2 regions of the Acetobacterium sp. KB-1 genome follow, and region 1 is predicted to be linked to the other one. Evidence: riboswitches for the same ligand, from Rfam matches in the RefSeq annotation. Region 1 holds a riboswitch; the other holds the start of a gene.
What was found. Region 1 has a riboswitch for molybdenum cofactor ahead of DOZ58_RS00385 (hypothetical protein). Riboswitches for the same ligand answer to the same signal wherever they lie in the genome.
Positions count from the first base shown of each region.

Region 2: another riboswitch for molybdenum cofactor. It lies ahead of DOZ58_RS17495 (substrate-binding domain-containing protein); the one in region 1 lies ahead of DOZ58_RS00385 (hypothetical protein).

Region 1 is NZ_CP030040.1:70,440-80,139, forward strand. Features, by position in the region: gene DOZ58_RS00350 (corrinoid protein) at 60-689, shown strand; gene DOZ58_RS00355 (uroporphyrinogen decarboxylase family protein) at 722-1,702, shown strand; gene DOZ58_RS00360 (TetR/AcrR family transcriptional regulator) at 1,765-2,415, opposite strand; gene DOZ58_RS00365 (flavodoxin family protein) at 2,667-3,194, shown strand; gene DOZ58_RS00370 (hypothetical protein) at 3,191-3,844, shown strand; gene DOZ58_RS00375 (DUF4349 domain-containing protein) at 3,991-5,028, shown strand; gene DOZ58_RS00380 (zinc ribbon domain-containing protein) at 5,041-5,448, shown strand; molybdenum cofactor riboswitch at 5,627-5,749, shown strand; gene DOZ58_RS00385 (hypothetical protein) at 5,876-6,373, shown strand; gene DOZ58_RS00390 (hypothetical protein) at 6,463-7,044, shown strand; gene DOZ58_RS00395 (molybdopterin-guanine dinucleotide biosynthesis protein MobB) at 7,068-7,832, shown strand; gene DOZ58_RS00400 (hypothetical protein) at 7,829-8,509, shown strand; gene DOZ58_RS00405 (ECF transporter S component) at 8,502-9,134, shown strand; gene DOZ58_RS00410 (energy-coupling factor ABC transporter ATP-binding protein) at 9,127-9,700, shown strand, end outside.
Region 2 is NZ_CP030040.1:3,793,592-3,803,291, reverse strand. Features, by position in the region: gene DOZ58_RS17535 (molybdenum cofactor biosynthesis protein B) at 1-176, shown strand, start outside; gene DOZ58_RS18760 (hypothetical protein) at 357-503, shown strand; gene DOZ58_RS17530 (YdbC family protein) at 557-775, opposite strand; gene DOZ58_RS17525 (glutaredoxin domain-containing protein) at 788-1,036, opposite strand; gene upp (uracil phosphoribosyltransferase) at 1,196-1,825, shown strand; gene DOZ58_RS17515 (APC family permease) at 1,906-3,234, shown strand; gene DOZ58_RS17510 (SpoIIE family protein phosphatase) at 3,405-4,568, opposite strand; gene DOZ58_RS17505 ([Fe-Fe] hydrogenase large subunit C-terminal domain-containing protein) at 4,568-6,271, opposite strand; gene DOZ58_RS17500 ((2Fe-2S) ferredoxin domain-containing protein) at 6,272-6,511, opposite strand; molybdenum cofactor riboswitch at 6,836-6,952, shown strand; gene DOZ58_RS17495 (substrate-binding domain-containing protein) at 7,057-7,914, shown strand; gene DOZ58_RS17490 (ABC transporter permease) at 7,974-8,675, shown strand; gene DOZ58_RS17485 (ABC transporter ATP-binding protein) at 8,665-9,381, shown strand; gene DOZ58_RS17480 (hypothetical protein) at 9,546-9,700, shown strand, end outside.

The DNA.
Region 1 (9,700 bases):
ACTGCGTTAAATGCAGCGGATTCGTAATTATCAATTATAAAAATTAAAGGAGAAGTAATATGTCAAAACTTGAAGAAGTTAAAGCAAAGGTCGAAGCAGGAAAGTCCAAATTGGTTCCCGGTCTGGTTCAGGAAGCCCTGGATGAAGGTAATGCAGCAGCAGAAATTCTCCAGGCTATGGTCGATTCCATGGGTGTTGTTGGGGACAAATTCTCATCAGGAGAAATTTTCGTACCGGAAATGTTAATCGCGGCTAAGGCCATGTCAAAAGGCGTGGAAGTGTTAAAACCTCTGATGGCTGGCGACGGTTCCGCTTCTTTAGGTACTTGTGTAATCGGTACCGTAGCTGGGGATCTCCATGATATCGGCAAGAATCTGGTTTCGATGATGATCGAAAGTGCCGGATTTGATATGATTGATTTAGGTGTTGATGTACCCGCGGACACCTTTGTTTCGGCAGTTAAAGATAATGATAATGTGAAAATCGTCGCGTGTTCTGGCCTGCTGACTACCACCATGCCAGCTTTAAAAGAAGCCGTAGCAACCGTTAAAGCGGCTTGTCCGGATGTAAAAGTTATTGTTGGGGGGGCCCCGGTTACACCGGAATATGCTGCTGAAGTTGGCGCCGACGGATATGCGCCGGATGCTGGTAGTGCGGCTGTCAAAGCGAAAGAACTGGCTACGGCTTAATTTCATAAATATTTACAAGAGGAGAAATCAAAATGCTGACAAAAAGACAGAATCTGGTAGAGGTCATGAAGGGTGGTAACCCGGATCGCTTTGTAAAACAATACGAAGCTTTCGCAATGATGATGAAAACGCCAATTACACGAATTAAGCCACCAGTAGGTGGAGAGATTGTGAATGAATGGGGAGTTACCATTCGCTGGCCAGAAGGTCAATTAGGTGCCTTTCCGGTACATGATGAAGAACATATTGTGGTCAAAGATGTTACCAAATGGAGGGACTATGTAAAAGCACCTTCGGTTGAACAACCCGAGGAAAAATGGGCTGTTGCCATTGCTGAAGCCGAGGCCGTTGACCGAAATGATCAATATGTCACTGTTTTTGTGGCACCAGGAATTTTTGAGCAGGTTCATTATCTGATGAGCATGGAAGAAGCGTTAATGGCATATTACGAAGAGCCGGAAGCGATGCATGAGCTCATTGACTATATTGTGGAATTTGAACTTAAACTGGCGAAAGAGTTTATTGATCATCTTCATCCGGATGCCGTTTTCCATCATGATGACTGGGGCAGTCAGATCAATTCATTTATCTCTCCAGAGATGTTTGATGAATTCTTTGTTCCGGCCTATAAGAAAATCTATGGGTATTACAAAGACAATGGGGTAGAATTAGTCATACATCATAGTGATAGCTATGGTGCTAACCTGGTACCATCCATGATTGAAATGGGTATCGATATTTGGCAAGGCGTGATGACCACCAACAATGTCCCAGAACTGATTAAAGCGTATGGCGAAAAAATAACGTTTATGGGTGATATTGATAGCGGCGTTATTGATTTCCCGGGATGGACCCAGGAAAATATTGCAGAAAAAGTGGAAACAGCGTGTCGACGATGCGGAAAACTATATTTCATACCTGGTGCCAGCCAGGGCCTGAACGTTAGTTCATTCCCCGGTGTTTACGAAGCAACGGATGAAGAAATTGATAAAATGACAAAAGAAATGTTTTAATTTAAAGGAGGTTTCATCCCATTTTAAATCTGGGTTGAAACCTCCTTTTTAGATGATAACAATTATTTATAGAGAAACTTAATTTGCCTGCAGTCAATGGTTTTAGCGATTTGGATACCCTTATAAAGAAGGGTGGTGACCGCATGTTGATCGATGCCAAGCAATCGGGGTAGAATTCCATTAAGTAAAAAGATCAATTCGTCAATCGAGTCATTTAAAGGTTTTTCAAAATAGTTCAGGAAATACTCGCGGCGTCCACCAAAATCAATAAAAAGTAAGTTATCGAATTCTCTTTCGCTGACGACTAAATTGTATTCTTTTATATAACCAAGGTAGGTGTTGCGGATGAAATCACCAGCAACGCGATAGTTTGAGGCTTTTCTAAGAATTTCATAGTAAAACCGTCGATTGTTTTCATTGTTGAGAATCAGATCAAAATAGATATAACTCAAAGCCGCGTGATGAAGGATGGGATTTTCAAATCCATCAATTGTCAGTGCGTTTAGACATTTGTCAATTTGCTGGTAATAATCCAAATAGATCTCGTGGACAATCTTATCTTTTGTTTTAAAATAATAGGTAAAAAGACCAATGGGTGTATCAGCTGTTGTTACGATGTCTTTAATCTTTGTTTTTTCATAACCATGTTCATAAAAGCACTTTTTTGAAATTTCATAAAGATGGTTTCTTGTCTGGATACCTTTTTCGTACATTTTATACTCCTCGAGTCTTCAGGATTCAATCTGCTTACATCCTATCATATTTCGGTATAGATTTAAATCCAAAAAATTATAAATCAGATAAATTTTATGATTTTAATTTAAGTGGAAAGAAATAAAACAATTCGTCCCTTTAACTGATGACAATTGTTTCGGTTGACAATTTAAAATATATGTAATATATTACCTTTTAGAGAAGTGTGCTTTAACATCTGCTGTTATAAAATGAAGAAAAGAGGGCGATTATGATTACAATCTTATCAGATCATACAGAAGTTGGCGAAAGACTCAATAAAAAACTGAGGGATGGAAAAATAGAAACTGAATTTATTTCTTTAACTGATTTGGACGTGGGTCCATGTTACAGTTGTGGCGGATGTACTGATAAAACCTATGGACAGTGCATACATCGGGATGATGCCGATATTATTCTGCCAAAATTGATGAAAACTGATGTGTTGGTCATGGTAAACCCGGTTAAATGGGGAAGCTATTCATTTAAAATGAAACGTGTTTTCGATAAATGTGCTGTTATTGGAGATCGGCATTATTATTGTAAAAAGGGGGAGCTGGTTAAAGGAAAAATTGGTCGGGTTCACACTCTAGTAGCGATTGGTGTTAAGGATCAATGGAAGAATGACGAAAAAAGTGCTTTTAAGAACCTGGTTGTGGAAAACATCAAGATTATGAACATCAAGGGTAGTGTATATATGGTTGATGACAGCAACCTTAACGTTTGCCTTGAATCGGTAGTGGAGGGTTTAAACCAATGAAAAAAGCAGTTATAATAAACCTGAGTCCCAGAAAAACAGGGACAAGTATGATGCTGGCTAATCGTTGCCAGACGTTTCTTTCTTCTCGGGATTATCAGGCAGAAATCCTGCATTTATATCCAAACTTAAAAAATTTAAATCCGTTATTGGTAGCTATTAATGACGCCCAGACGATTATCATGGTTGGTCCCTGCTACATTGATACTTATCCAGCCGATACAGTATACTTTTTAGAAGAGCTTGAAAAGAACCAGGACGTCCTCCATGGACAAGGTCTTTATGGGATTATTCAGGGCGGGATGCCCTATGTTCATACCCATGAATCAGGTCTGAACATGCTAGAACTGTTTGCCGGTGATTATGACCTCAGTTATAAGGGGGGATTTGTGATTGGCATGGGGGCAATGCTAAATGGTCAACCATTAGACAAACTATTAAATGGTAAAAAAGTTGAGCACGGGTTTGGACTTTTTCTGGAAAACGTGGCAAAGCAAGAAATCTCTCCGCCGAACCTATATCATCATGCCCAGTTAAGGATGCCGGGGCTGGTTTATTATTTAATGGCAAAAATGATGAATCGAAGAATTGATAAACAGCGTCGGGAAAAGGGGATTGGGGATCAGGCAAAAAGCCCCTATGAGAATCTTTAAATCAATGAGTCACAAAGAGAAGAGCAGGAGAATTAACGAACTGAAACGATAAAAAAAAGTTTATGCATTTTTAGCGAAAATAAGGGTAAAAAGTAAAAAATAGATTAAATGACAAAATATCAGAAATTTATTTAGGAGGTGGATTCATGATTCAGGAAAACCCGAAAAAGAATCCGGAAGAAGAAAAATTAGGATGTTTGAGCCAGGAAAAACGCAGACGACTTAGTACCAAAAAAAATTACTTATGGGTTGTGGCGGTTAGTTTATGTTGTCTGGTGATGATCGTTGCAGGGGGGTGTTTTGGTGGCGCTATCCAGGAAAACAGTAAAACCGCAATCGATGAGTCCATGGTTTCTGATCAGACAAACGGTGAGATGGCAAGTGCGGTGGAGACAGTCGAGCCAGCGGCAAATGCCAGTGCACCTTTTGATGCATCAAAGATTATTTATAGCGGAAACATCAGTCTGAACACCGACGACTACCAAAGTACCTTTGAAAAAATTCGTAACTATGCGCAGGAATTGGGTGGATTTGTTCAGGATGCGGGATCGAACTATGCATCAGAACAGGCTGGCGTTCAAGCTAACTCGGGCTATCTTACCATTCGGGTGCCATCGGCGAAATTTTCAGAAGCGATGACCGAGATCCAGACATTAGGCAGTCCTATTAGTGCCAATGTCAGCAGCACCAATATTTCGCAGCAGTATCAGGACGTGCAGGCGCGTCTTAATAATCTGAAAATTGAAGAGGGACGACTGGTGGAGTATTTAAAACAGGCCATCAATATCACCGACTTGTTAGCGATTGAGAGTGAACTAAACCGTGTACGCACAGAAATTGACAGTCTGACCACCACGATAAAAAACTGGGATACCGATATGGCCTACTCAACGATTTATATTTCACTTTATGAAAAGAAATTATCCTCGTCAGTGGTAAGTTCCCCCTTTTCTGAAATATTTTCTAAAATAGCGGAAGGGTTTGTAACATCGATCAATTTAGTTCTTTATATCTTTGCCTTTCTGATCGTTTTAATTTTCAGGCTGATTCCATTTGCTGCCATTGCCGGATTAGGATTCTTTATTGGTATGATGATCAGAAAGAAAATGAAAGAAAAGAAGCGTCGTCTCAAAAAAATCGATACTATTGAACCGGAAGATACAAAAATAGAGGATAAAAAATAAGGAGGAAAGACAATGTTTTGTGAAAACTGTGGTAAACAAATTCCAGATGATGCAGCATTTTGTACCCATTGCGGAGCCAAACAATCAGGAGGTTCGGCACCATCCCAGACCGTAAGTACGATACCAAAGCCCCAACCAGTTAGAGCAAGTCCACCGACACAACCGGTCGGAGCTACCGCGGGAGTGGATTTGATTACGATGGGACAGTACCTGATTATGTTTTTGATCACAGCCATTCCCATTGCCGGGATTGTGATGCTCTTTATTTGGGGATTTGGCAGTGAAACAGGTCCTAATAAAAAGAATTTTGCCCGGGCATATTTGATAATGATGGCAATTGCCATCGCCTTGGGAATTCTCATCAGCATTGTGATGGGGGCAATTATGGCATCCATTATGGGTTCTATGTATTACTATTAAGCAGCTATAACATACAAAAGAGATGCCTACGAGTTGGCATCTTTTTTGTGATTAGCACGTTATCGCGTGCGTTGTGTGAAGGATGGGTGAGAAGCGACTGTAAATTTATCAGGGCCATTAACAAATAGACATTGACAATTAAAGGCAAAAAAAATATAATAAAAATAATTAAATACGGAATGAAATTGCTTACTGATCTTAACTTCCTAAAATATTAGAATATTATGGAGGTTATGACGTTAGGGTTTTGTTGGAAACGACAGGGCCTCCCACATTGGAAAAGTAAGAGAATTCATGTTTGCATCGAATTTTTTGTGGGTTTAGCTTTGCTGAGCCTTCTTTTTTGCAAAAATTGTTTTTTTTGTTTTTTCTGTTGGGATTCCTGACTCAGCATGCTTCCGTAAAAAAGAAAGCTCAGGAGGAAAAAATGAAAAAGAAGTTGTTAACACTGGCATTGGTGATGGTTTTAGGGGTTGGTCTGCTTGGTTGCAGTTCACCTGCGGCAGATTCAAAAAAAGAAGAAAACGCTTCCAAAACGGAAAGCCAGGAGCAGGTGGCCGAGTTTAGCATTACCCTGGAAGGGGTTGATGGAAAAACCCAGTTGACCCAGGCAGATCTTGCGGCTCTTCCTTTGGTTGAAAAAACCATAAAAATGACTAAAAAAGATGGCTCAGAAACAGGTGGGATTTTTAAAGGGTATGCCTTAAAAGACGTAGCCGAAAAATTAGGAGTCACCGATTTTACCAGCATCACGATGGAAGCATCAGATGGTTATTCCAAGCCCTATGATCAGGCGACGGTGGAAGCAGAGGATTCACTACTGACCATCTCACTTGACGGTGAAGAACTCGTCAGCGTAGTGGCAGGCAGTTTAGGTTCCAGCGCCTGGGTTCAAAACATCAGTAAAATGAGTGTTGTGAAATAATAAGAGATTAAGTGGGCAAAGTCACCTTTGCCTGCTTTGTTTTGTTTGGGGAGCGGTGCGGATTTTAGAATTAAAGGAGGGTTAAAAAGATGAGCAGAGAAACGCGTGATGATGACACCTTGGTTAATTTGAGTAACAAAAATTCTAAACGCAAAGAGCGGCTCAAACGATGGATCCTGCCACTGGTGATTCTCTCTTTAACCCTTTCTTCTGTTTTTCTGATTGCGATTAACAAAAGTCAGACGGAGCAGCGGTTGGGTGCTCTGGGGCAGGAAACTGTTAAAATAATAGTCGGTGATGAAATGGTTGCCCAGTTTAATCTTGACGAGGTCAAAGTACTGCCAAAGGTTTTGATTGATGAGGGGCTAAATACCAGTAACGGCAGAGAAGAGGTGGTCTTTGGCGGTTTGCTGTTAAAAGATGTGCTCGACACCACTAACTTTGACTACCATCAGTATAATACCGTAACCTATAAAGCCATTGATGGTTATGCGTCCCCCGGGACGGTGGCTGAATTGGACGCGGGTGGGGTCTATCTAGTCTATGAACGAAACGGGATTCAAAATACCGATAAAACTCAGGGTGGAACGGGTCCCATGGAAATTGTTATTACCGGTGAGACCTTTAGTTTGCGAAATTGCAAGTATTTAAGTGAAATATATTTCGAGTAAAATAATTACCATAAATGAGGTGCATGATGAAAGTAATGTCGGTAAGGGGATTGACCCATTCGGGAAAAACAACAGTGATCGAAACCATTATCAGAGGCCTGAGAAGAAGAGGCTATTCGGTGGGATCGGTTAAGGAAATCCACTACGAAGCCTTTATGATGGATCAACCGGGCACCAACACCGATCGTCATAAAGAAGCCGGTGCACAACTGGTGACGGCTCTGGGGATGTATGAAACGGATATTCTCTATCAGGAAAAATTGCCGATCCGAAAGCTGCTGGCTCACTACGACTATGATTATGTGATATTAGAGGGTGTTGACGATCCAACAATCCCTAAAATTATCACCGGACATGATTGCGAAGGTCTTGAGGAGCGCTTAGATGACACGGTTTTTGCATTTTCGGGAGTTATTGCCGACAAACGTAAAGAATATCGGGGAAAAGAAGTGGTTCACTGCCTGAAGGAACCGGACCGTCTGGTTGATCTGGTTCAGCACTATGCGTTTGAGTTGTTACCTGGCTTTACAGAAAAGTGCTGTGGTTTATGTGGCACAGATTGTGTCGGTTTTTGTCGCCAGATTATTACAGGTGAGGTAAAAAGATCGGATTGTCCCCTTAAAGATGATGGGGTAACTCTAAAAATTAATGGACAAGCGATTGTAATGGTGCCCTTTGTTCAAAAACTCATTCAAAACGTCGTGCTCAGTGTGGTTTCAGAATTGGAAGGTTATGAAAAAGGAGCCGATATAAAAATACATATCGGCAGGCCGCAAGTGGATGAATGAGACTAATAAAAAACTATGAAGCCGGCACCTATGAGGTGATCAGGCAATTTAAAAGTAAGAAAAACCGGGTTCGACTGATTAAGATTTCAGATGGTGAACAGGTACTCGAACTGATCGAAAAGAAATTTGCAAAAACAGAATCCCTTGAAAATGAGTTGGCGATGCTAAAACGGCTGAGTGATATGGATTTTAGCGTAGCGCCGTGTCGGGGCCGGTTTGATCGGGTGCTTCTTTATGAATATCTTGAAGGTGTCACCCTTTGTGAAAAACTAGAAGTTGCAGAAGCGCAAGAAACAAGTCGTAGTGGTGATACAGTTATGCCTGGCAAGGAAATAATTGATCTTTTTAAAAAGACCATTGATTGGCTTAATCGACTGCATCAAAAAACTGGCCTGGCTTTTTACGACATTAATCTCAGAAATTTCATTATCCGTGATGGCACAGTTTATGCCATTGATTATGAAGATTTCCAGGCATTAACAGCGGCAGTTGATTATGGAAGACTGCTGGCCTTTACCCTAACCTACAGGCCCAGCTTTACCCAGTGGAAAAAAGCGCTAATCAGTGAACTGGAAGACTATCTAAAGAATCAGATCAAAGCGGATCTAGATGAAATTCGGCTGGAAAAAGAGAAAGAACTTGTGCGTATCAAGAAAAGGAGGGCTAAACTTGTTTGAGAAAAAATTTGAAAAGATGACCCTTTTTGATCTGGTCACCATTGCCATGATGTCAGCTCTGGGTATCGCGGTTAAGGTTGTTCTGGTACCCCTGGTACACATTATTACCGGTCCTTTTTTTATCCCGGGGGGTTCAATTTCCGGGGGAATCTATATGCTTTTTATTGTTTTAGGTGCCATGCTGGTAAAAAAAACCGGAGCGGCCTTTTTGGTTTGTCTGGTACAGGCCATTTTGGTAACCGTTACTGGCACGATGGGTTCTCATGGCATCATGAGTATGATGACCTATTTAATGCCGGGGATGGGGGTGGAAATTCTTTACTTCGTTATCGGAAAATATAAATATACCAAAGGTGGCTGTTTTAGTGCCGGGGTGGTTGCCAATGTGCTCGGTAGCTTTGGGGTTAATTTTGTCTTCTTCCGACTGCCGTTGATTCCGTTACTTTTGACCCTGAGTTTATCAGCCTTGTCCGGGGGACTGGGCGGACTGCTGGCCTACGCTATTGCGAATCAAGTCAATCGTCTCGGTTCGTTCAAGGCGCACGAGGCGGAGGAATCGCTTGATATTCGTCTTAGCGGTGATCCGGGACGAATCGATAAAGAGGAGAAGACCAACTGTGAATAAGGGGAAGGTACAAAAAAAGATCAAATCGATCAAAGTTGGAGACGAGATAGAAAGAAAATGGGAGGCAGCGATGAATCCGATTGAGGTCCACGATCTTTATTTTCGTTATCCTGGCTGTGATACCAATATTCTCCATGGACTGGATTTGAGTCTGAAAACAAATGAAATTTTAGCAGTCGCTGGTTATTCCGGCTGTGGTAAAAGCACCCTGTGTCATATCTTAGCTGGGATCATCCCCAAAACCATCCGGGGAAGAATTCAGGGTGAGGTGACCTTGTTTGGCGAATCGATTTTTGATATGCAAACACCCCGACTAGCCGAAAAGGTGGGAATTGTGTTTCAGGAACCGGATAATCAATTATTTTCTCCCACCATTGAGGCGGAGGTTGCCTTTGGACCCGAAAATCTCTGTGTCAAACGGGAGATTATTGGAGAACGGATCGCGGCGATGCTTCAGTTGGTCGGTATGGAAGAGTTCCGGTTTGAAACGCCCAACAATCTTTCCGGCGGGCAAAAACAACTGATCGCTCTGGCTTCAGTTCTTAGTATGGAGCCGTCGGTACTGC
Region 2 (9,700 bases), 270 kb from region 1:
AAGCAATGCTCAGCCGCAGTGCTGCCGGCATCCGCAAGCAAACCCTGATCATTAACCTCCCCGGTAGCCCCAAAGCAGTTAAAGAAAACCTCGAAGCCGTTCTACCGGCGCTGGACCACGGTCTGCAGATGCTCTTGAGCAGCGGTTCCGCCAATTGCGCCGAACCCATCAAGTGACCTCGAAACCACGATTCCGCTTCGCTCCATCTTTGGTTCGTGAGCAGTCGCCAACTACAAGCAAGCTTGTGATTGGCTCGTTGCCTTCACGCAAAAAAGCGTATCTCACCAAAAGGAGAGATACGCTTTGTGTTCAGATTAACAGATAAGCCAGTACCGACAATTGTTACATCATGTTGTATGCATCGGAGCGGACACGGCATAGCCTGTCCGATTCTGCGCATTGGCAACGAGCCAATCACAAGTGAGCTTGTAGTTGGCGACTGCCTGCGACCAATGCGAAAAGAGCAAAGCGAATTTCGCATGGTGCAGCGAACAACAGATTAACAATTGGTCGGTACGGTAGTATTCCTCGCACCTGATTTTACTGCATCTTTTTACTAAAGTTCCATCCCATTAAGGATATCACGCAATTGGACCAGCTCATCGACAGTCAATGTGATCCCCTTACGCATTTTTTCGTGATCAGCATTCCAATCCCGAATATCATACTTGGGGTCCCGTTCATTCCAGCTCACCAGATTCAATTCTTTCTGCCATCCACTGGGTAATTCGCTGAGAACACCAATTTCTTCTACAACCTTAAATATTATCGCCATTTTAACCTCACCTTATAATAATTCATCGAGTTTACCACTAAACTCAATCTCTTTCAGTTCCGAAAAGCCACCAACAAATGTCTCCCCAATAAAGACAAAAGGCACCGTATAATGACTAGTCTGACTCTGCAATTGACGACGGGTCTGCGCATCATTGTAAATATCAATTTCCACATACTTCAACCCCTTATCATCCAGGAGTTGTTTTGCGGCTCTGCAATAGGGACAGTGGGCCCAAGTATATAATTTAATTTCTTTCATTTTTCAGGTCACCTTCCTTTTTAAAAGTTCTTGACACAAACGTATTCTTTCATTTTAACCCTTATTTCCCAAGTGTCAACAAATAATTCTTAAATAATTGTAGAATTATTCGATCAATTATCGTATTATTAATCTATTAAACGTTAAAAGGAGATTACCATGCAAAATGTAACGATAGTGGATCATCCACTTGTCATGCACAAATTAACTCACCTTCGCAAGATGGAAACCCCTTCCCGGGAGTTTCGAGAATTGGTGAAGGAACTATCCAGTCTGATGGCCTGGGAGGTGACCAAACATTTTCCGCTTAAAGAAATTGAAATTGAAACCCCCATTTGCAAAACCACCCAAAAAGTTCTGGCCGAAAAAGATGTCGTCATTGTCCCTATTCTACGGGCAGGTTTGGGAATGGTTGAAGGCTTCACAAATATTATTCCCAAAGCTAAAATCGGTCACATCGGACTGTACCGTGACCCTGAAACCCTCCAGGCGGTGGAATACTACAAAAAACTACCTTCTGATATTGCTGAAAGAGAAGCCATTATAGTCGATCCGATGCTGGCCACCGGGGTTTCTGTGATTCATACCATACGCCTTTTAAAAGAAGCCCACTGCCCCAATATCAAGGTCGTTCATATTCTGGCCTGCCCGGAAGGTGTCAAAGCCGTCACCAATGCTTATCCTGAAATCCCCATTTTTTGTGCCGCCATTGATGATCACTTAAACGACCATGCTTACATTGTACCCGGTTTAGGTGATGCCGGTGACCGACTTTTTGGTACAAAATAAAAAATCATTTCCAGGTTATTACACCGAGGCCAATCGCGTCTTCTCTTAAGTTACCTGGAATCCAAACAGCGGAGGTTACCATGCAACAGTCACGCTACAACTTATTTACCGCCATCGCTCTTATTGTTGGCGTCGTTATCGGGTCTGGTATTTTTTTTAAAAGCGATAATATTCTCATTGCCACTGGTGGCAGTGTTGTTTTAGGTATTCTGGTCTTTGTTGTCGCCGCCATCAGCATTGTTTTTGGTTGTTTAACCATCGCTGAACTGGCTGCTCGAACAGATCATCCCGGTGGGGTCCTTACTTATGCCAAAGAATTTATCAGCCCCAGCATGGGTTCAGCCTATGGCTGGTTTCAGACCTTTATCTATTTACCCACCATCACGGCTATTCTGGCTTGGGTTTCCGGTATTTACTTTTGTATTCTCTTTAATGTGAATCAAACCCTGGAAATTCAAATATTAGCGGGCGTCGGGTGTTTTTTTGTGCTCTTTGCCACCAATATTTTTTCAGCTAAAATTGGCGGTTATTTTCAAAGTGCTGCGATGGTCATTAAACTGATCCCCCTGGTAATCATCGGTTTTGCCGGTCTGTTATTCGGTGGCACCGGAGAGCACTTTACCAGTACTGCGGTTTCGGAAATCGCTTCCACCGGCTGGATTGGAGCCATTGCACCGATTGCCTTTTCCTTTGACGGTTGGATTATTTCCACCTCAGTAGCCTATGAAATTAAAAACAGCAAGCGCAATCTACCCCTGGCACTAGTTATCAGTCCGTTGATTATTCTGGTTCTCTACATTGTTTACTTTGTGGGAATCTCTAATCTGGTGGGTCCAGCCGAAATTATGAATGTCGGAGATGCCCATCTTGATTTTGCAGCGACTATGATTTTTGGACCCAGCGGCGCAAAAATACTGATGCTATTTGTTTTTATCTCTGTCCTGGGAACCCTCAATGGCCTGGTGATGGCGATGATCCGGATGCCCTATGCTTTGGGACTCGATCAAATGATCCCCAAATCCAGAGCGATGACCACGATCTCACCACGATTTGATTTCCCGGTGAATTCAGCTGTTTTTGCCTTGATCATCGTGATTTTTTGGTTAGCTGTTCACTATTTTTCTCAAAAATATACCCTGTTCCCGAATTCTGACATTTCAGAAATCGCCATTGTGACCAGTTATCTGCTCTACCTCGGCCTTTATTACAAGGTTTTTATTTTATGGAAAAAGAAGGAAATAAAAAGCGTCTTCAGAGGACTGATTTGTCCAATCCTGGCTTCTATCGGTTCCTTGATTATTTTCTCTGGCGGAATCCAAAATCCCCTGTTTGGGCTTTATTTTGCTATTTGCGCCGTTGTTTTTGGGGCCGGTTATAGCTACTACCGTTATTATGTTATAAAAAAATAATTATTTTTTTATTTCAGGGTTAAACCGCATTGTTTGGGTATATAAGTTATATAGCTTTTCTCCTCAAAGCATATTATTAGAAGCGGAGCACCCTCACCGGGGTGTTCCGCTTCTCTTTTTGCTTGAATGCCTGTATTTTATTAGCTCGTGCTTAAAGTATTATACTTAAATCAAACATAAATGATATTTACTTCTTTATTGATGCTACGCAGCATCTCAATAAGTTTCTGGGTCACCCGCCATTTGGTGGTGAGTTCTTCTGGAAAATCGGGGTTTTGATGGGCGGGATTGATGGAGTTCCCAATAATCAGATCGATGGTGGTACATTCGTTCATCAGAATATTAGCCAGCATCGATGCACCATTTTTTTCCTGAAAGATTTCGCGACCACAGCGATTATTCATATAATCATCACAGATCCGCAGGGTTTCTTTCAGCGTCAGTACTCCCTCAGTTACCAGGTCAATCCCTTTGATAGTGGCAATCGGTGGTACCCGATCCGACATGGTGGAAAAATCGACTTTTACTTCTTCACCAAACTCCCGCGCCACAATATTGGCGGCCGTCCCGCCGCAGACGATTTTTTTGCCCCGACCCCGTTCCAGTAGCCGTTTAATCTCGGCGTCCTTTTCCTGATCCAACGGTGGACCTGAAAAAATGGTGACATATTTTCGTTCTTCCACCTTGATCACAGCCACTGTGGTATCGTCTCCCGGCTCCTCACCATACAGATTATAACAGGTATCCACCAGTGCCATGGAAATGTCCTTGGCTTTTTTGTTTTCATAGGATCGCGCCAGGATATAATCCGACGCTTCTTCCCATTGCCATCCAAAATTTAGTAAATTGCCAATCCCCGCATGGATCACGCCGTCACTGAAAAAGGCCATAATATCACCTTTTTCAATTTCCTTGGTGGTTTCATAAACAGACTTTCCCTGAAACTCAATTTCCTTCCGTTCCAGTTCGATGATTTCTCCATCGCGGATAAACACCAATGGGGGGTTATCAAATTCCAGAATATAAGCCATTCGATTTCTAAAAACCTGAACAATGGTAAAGGTCGAGTAGGCCATCCGACGAACACTGCATTTTGGCAGGGTGGCTTCCAGGGTTTCCAACACATCCATAATCCCCATTTTTTCTTCCAGCATGGTCGCCGCAATGGTGGAGGTCAGCGTTGCCAGAATGTTGGCTTTAACGCCGCTACCCATGCCATCAGCCAGCACCACAATGACGCTTTCATCATTAATTCGCACTTCCACATTATCGCCACAAAGCTCTTCATGAACCTTGTTGACACTATCGCTGGCAATATCCATAAATAAAGGCATTAACGTTCAACCTCCCGACTGGTTACAACTTTTTGAAGTTTGGTCAGCGTCACCTTGGTTTCCGCCGTGGTTTCGCCCAACAACCCGGCGATCTCGTGAGCAACCCGCATTTGCTTGTCAATCACCCGCTGAGCCATTTTAAGCGTTTCTTCCTGGATATTTAACATCTCCTGCTCCTGTTTTTCCTGCCTGGTGATATCAATAAAAATTCCCATATACAATTCCTGTTCTGGAATATAGGTCAGAATTTCCATAAAGATCCGGTTTTCTTTTTCGTAATGCCCTTTTCCGGTATAGGTATTGCCGCGGTTATTGTCCAGTTTTCGGAAGGGATTATAATCAAGCGCATCCACAAAATTGTAACGCATCACAGCTTCTTTTTTCATATTAAAGAGGCGTTCTGCGGCGGCATTAAACTCAATGATCCGGAATTTTTTATCCAGCACGGCAATGGCGTTGGGGGTGGTCGTAATGATCAAGTTTGAAATCGCTTCGGTTTTACTGGTAATCAGCGGCAGACACATATCCATTTCCGCCATATTCCAGTAAACCGCTCGGGCTTTATCCCGGCATGTTTCATAACCACAGGTGCCACAGTTGAGTTCATCCCGTTCTGTGAATTTAGACATCTGATTTAAAATCCTTTCAAGTTCTTCCTCGGGAACTTCGCCCAGATGATGAACCGGCCGTTTATGGAAGGACCGTCTACTATTGATTTCGGGAATCTCATTCGATGGTTCTTTGTTGCTGTTTAAATCGATATAGGTCTGGAGCATTTCCACCTTTTCATATTTAGACAAAGGGCTGTGAAGATTTCCGGGACCATTGACACACCCTTCTTCGCAGGCATTCATTTCAATCCAATACTTCTTCTCCAGCTGATGAATTTCATCCATGAACGCCATGCAATCCTTGACGCCGTCGATGCGAAGAATTTTCCGGCTGCCGTCGAGATTTTCGACACTGTTTTTAGCCAGTCCTCCAGTAATTGGATAGAGCCGTCCGGTATTGGTACCGATGGCGTTGAATTCCTCTATCGGCATCTTATTGGGGTCAATATGCTCCTCTTTAATCCAGGCATCGATTTCATCAAAGGTTAAGACCCCATCAATAATGCCACGGACATCCGTATCATGAACCTCCATTTTTTTTGCCAGGCAGGAACCAGCGTAAACGATCTTAGCCTCCGGGTATTTTTCTCTAAGAATCTTGCCATGGGCGATCATTGGCGAAACCTGATGGCTCAAGGCGGACAAATACTGAGGATAATAAATTTCAATGAGATTTTTTATTGCCGCACAGGAGGAAGAAATCACCAGCTTTTTATCACTGCAATATTCATCGGCGTAAGCTTTGGTGACTACCTCAGCACCGATGGAAGTTTCCTCAATGATTGTAAATCCCAGTTCCCTTAGAATTCCCAAATACTGTCTGGGATGGTTAAGGTAATAAGCAGTCGGAAATACTGCTGATAAACTGAGTACCACCTGCTCGGTTTTTAGCCATTTTTTGATGGTATCAACATCACTATGGATCTCTTTGGCATTATGAGGACATGTTGCAATACAGATCCCGCAGCCAATGCACATCGACTGAATAATCTGGGCGTGTTTATCCTTCAGTTTTATGGCTTTGACTGGACACTTCCGGATACACTTATAACAATTACGACATTTATCTTTTGAAAAATTAATGATACTCAATTATTTTTCCCCCATAATTTTCTCGAAAATTTCTTTCGCATTTTCAGTTGAAACGGCATAGATGATGTCATCACATTCCACGGCAACCCCCTCCGTACATTTCCCCATACAAAATGACCCTACCAGTTCAACCTCATCCCCTAATTCTCGCTCTTCAATAATTTGATTCAAGGCTTTAACAACCTTATAGGATCCGTTTACATGGCATGCACTGCCAACACATATTCTTATTGTCTTCATCACATTATCCTTCATAAAAAATATTCTACATTAGTCTGGTTGGTTCATGGTATCATCAGATTTTTTGTCTGTCAACGGCTGGGCAAAAATGTCATACTAAAAGATCTAAAAAAAAAGCAGTTCAAAATCAGGATAAAAAAACGTTCATTTTTGATGCAAACCCTCCTCAATTTTTTAACGATTATTGATACTTTTTACCCTTACTTTTAATTTATACTGGGTTTTACTCAAATATCAGCAGATTCATGGGTAAATCCGACTTCGACCTTGACGAAGCCAATAATCTTTGCTAAAATCGGTGTAATTGAATAACGTTTTCTTAATGAAAACAATACAATCCGAATTGATGCACCTACGGTTTGCTATGGTTTATCAATCGATAGAGTACGGTTAGAAATGATTGTGCTTTCCAGTGTGTAAAGGATGGTGGAATTCATGGAATTATCTGACTGTTTTTTTGAGCAGTCATTTTATTTTTTTGGATTGACCTCCCGTTATGTCATTAAAGAGACTTCTCTTTGATACTATTTTTTAGGAGGAAGAAAATGAAAAAGAAATTGTCAGTATTGGTTATTGTATTATTTGTCTGTACCCTTGCCCTGAGTGGCCTGGGCTGCACCCCGGCTAAAAAGGAATTAGAGCCTGGTTCTAACGGGGAGATCATTCTTGCCACCACCACCAGTACCCAGGATAGCGGTTTACTGGAAGTGATCCTACCGGATTTTGAAGCCCAAACTGGGATCGCCGTCAAGGTTGTTGCCGTGGGCACCGGGAAAGCCATGGAAATGGGAAAAGCTGGTGAAGCCGATGTCCTTCTGGTTCATGCACGTTCCCAGGAAGATCAGTTCATCGCCGATGGATACGGAGCCGAACGCTTTGATGTCATGTATAACGACTTTGTTGTGCTGGGACCAAAAGAAGACCCGGCCAAGGTAAAAGCAAACGCTGCTGCTGATGCTGCCAAGGCTTTTACTGCCATAGCTGCTGTGCCATCAACCTTTGTCTCCCGGGATGACAAATCCGGTACACATACCAAAGAGCTGGCCATCTGGAAGGCTGCCAATATCACCCCTGCAGGCGACTGGTATTTAAAAACCGGCACCGGCATGGGCGAAACACTAACTGTTACCAACGAAAAATTGGGCTATACTCTGGCTGACCGGGCAACCTACGCCAACATGAAAGATACCATCACCAACCTGGAAATTGTTTGCGAAGGCGATACAATTTTAAACAATCCTTACGGGGTTATTGCTGTATCACCATCAATCAATGACCAGATCAATGCCGACGGCGCGCAAGCCTTTGTTGATTGGATTATATCACCCGAAACCCAAAAACTGATCGGTTCATACGAAGTGAATGGGAATCCGCTGTTTATCCCCAACGCTGCACAAAAATAAAAAGTTAACTGAGGTCCTGGGAGAAGATCTTCTTCCAGGATCGCATTGTGGAGAAATCAATGGACTACATACTCAATGGTTTTGTTGAAGCCTTTCGGCTCATTTTTTCTTTTGATCCTGAAATCATTCAAATTGTTTTGTTATCGCTTTTTGTCTCTTTTTCTTCGACCCTTTATGGCACCCTGATCGGCGTTCCTCTTGGCATTCTTCTGGGCATCAAAAAATTCAGAGGCAAGACAGTGGTGTCCCGGTTTCTTTATACCTTCATGTCATTTCCGCCGGTTATCATTGGTTTGTTTACCGCCCTCTTTTTAGCTCGTTCTGGTCCTTTGGGTCAGTTTCAGCTGATGTATACTGCCACCGCAATGATCATTGCCCAGACTATTCTGGTTACCCCCGTTATTATGGGCATCATCTTTAACCATGCCAGCACCAGTGGCTATGAGGTAGTCCAAACGGGGAAAACGCTGGGTGCTCAGGGGTGGGATATTCTGATCCTGCTGATTCTGGAACTAAAAGGCGTCATTATGATCGCCCTGGTCAGTGGGTTTGGCCGGGCCATTTCTGAAGTCGGCGCAGTAATGATTGTGGGTGGAAATATCCGGGGGTTCACCCGCGTGATGACGACCTTTATCGCCATGAATAACAATATGGGTCAATACAGTGTCTCCATCGCTATGGGACTTATCCTGATGACCATCTCTTTTCTTACCAACTCGATTTTATACCATTTTATCATAGGGGATCAAAATGAATATTAAGACGCGTAATATTACAAAAACATATAAAGATAAAACGGTGCTCAATCTGAATGGTCAATCTCAAGATCTTTTTTTTGAGTCTGGAGAAATTCACGGCATTATCGGACCTAACGGATCTGGGAAAACCACGCTAATGAAAATAATGGCCGGTCTCGTTACCCCAACTACTGGGAATGTACTTTATAATGGCGTGCCCTTAGATCCGAATATTTTTTGTGAAATGACCTATTCCAATCATACCCCCACCCTTTTTTCACGCTCAGTTTATGAAAATATTGCCTATCCGTTAAAAATCCGCAAACGTGAAAAAGACGAAATTGATCAAACCGTATCACAGTTATTGAATGAGTTCGAAATTGAAGCGATTAAGAATCAGAGTGCCCGACATCTTTCCGGTGGGGAATCCCAGAAAACAGCACTAGCTCGCGCCTTATCTTTTTCACCCCAAGTTCTATTTTTAGATGAGCCCACGGCGAATATCGATCCCAAAAGCATCCAGATTATAGAAACTGCTTTAAAAACGAGAACTAAAGAGCAGGGACTTTCAATTATTATTATCACCCATAATCTCAGTCAGGCTTTCCGGATCTGTACCCACCTGACGTTTCTGGATCAAGGATCTTGTCTTTTTTCTGGCACACCGGAAAAAATCATGGCCTCTAACCATCCTACAATCGATGAGTTTATCTCACTTGATCGATTTTAAAACGCTATTATCTGAACTAAAATCACAGAAATTCAAATATTTTTGTGAGAACTATTTTTTATCAGACTTACCAGGAAATTTTGATTGCATAAACGGGGTTTTTATAGTTATAATATTTACTTAGTCCAGACTTTATATGGGGTCATTATATTGGGAGGAAAACCATGAGATATGTGCCAACATTTTGCCTGCGCGAAGGAATGATGTTAGGAAACAATCTTTGGGGTGAGCGGGGTGAGTTGATTCTTGCTAAAGATACTGTTCTCACCGAAGATTACATCGAACGAATAAAAAAATTAAATTATAATGGCATATATGT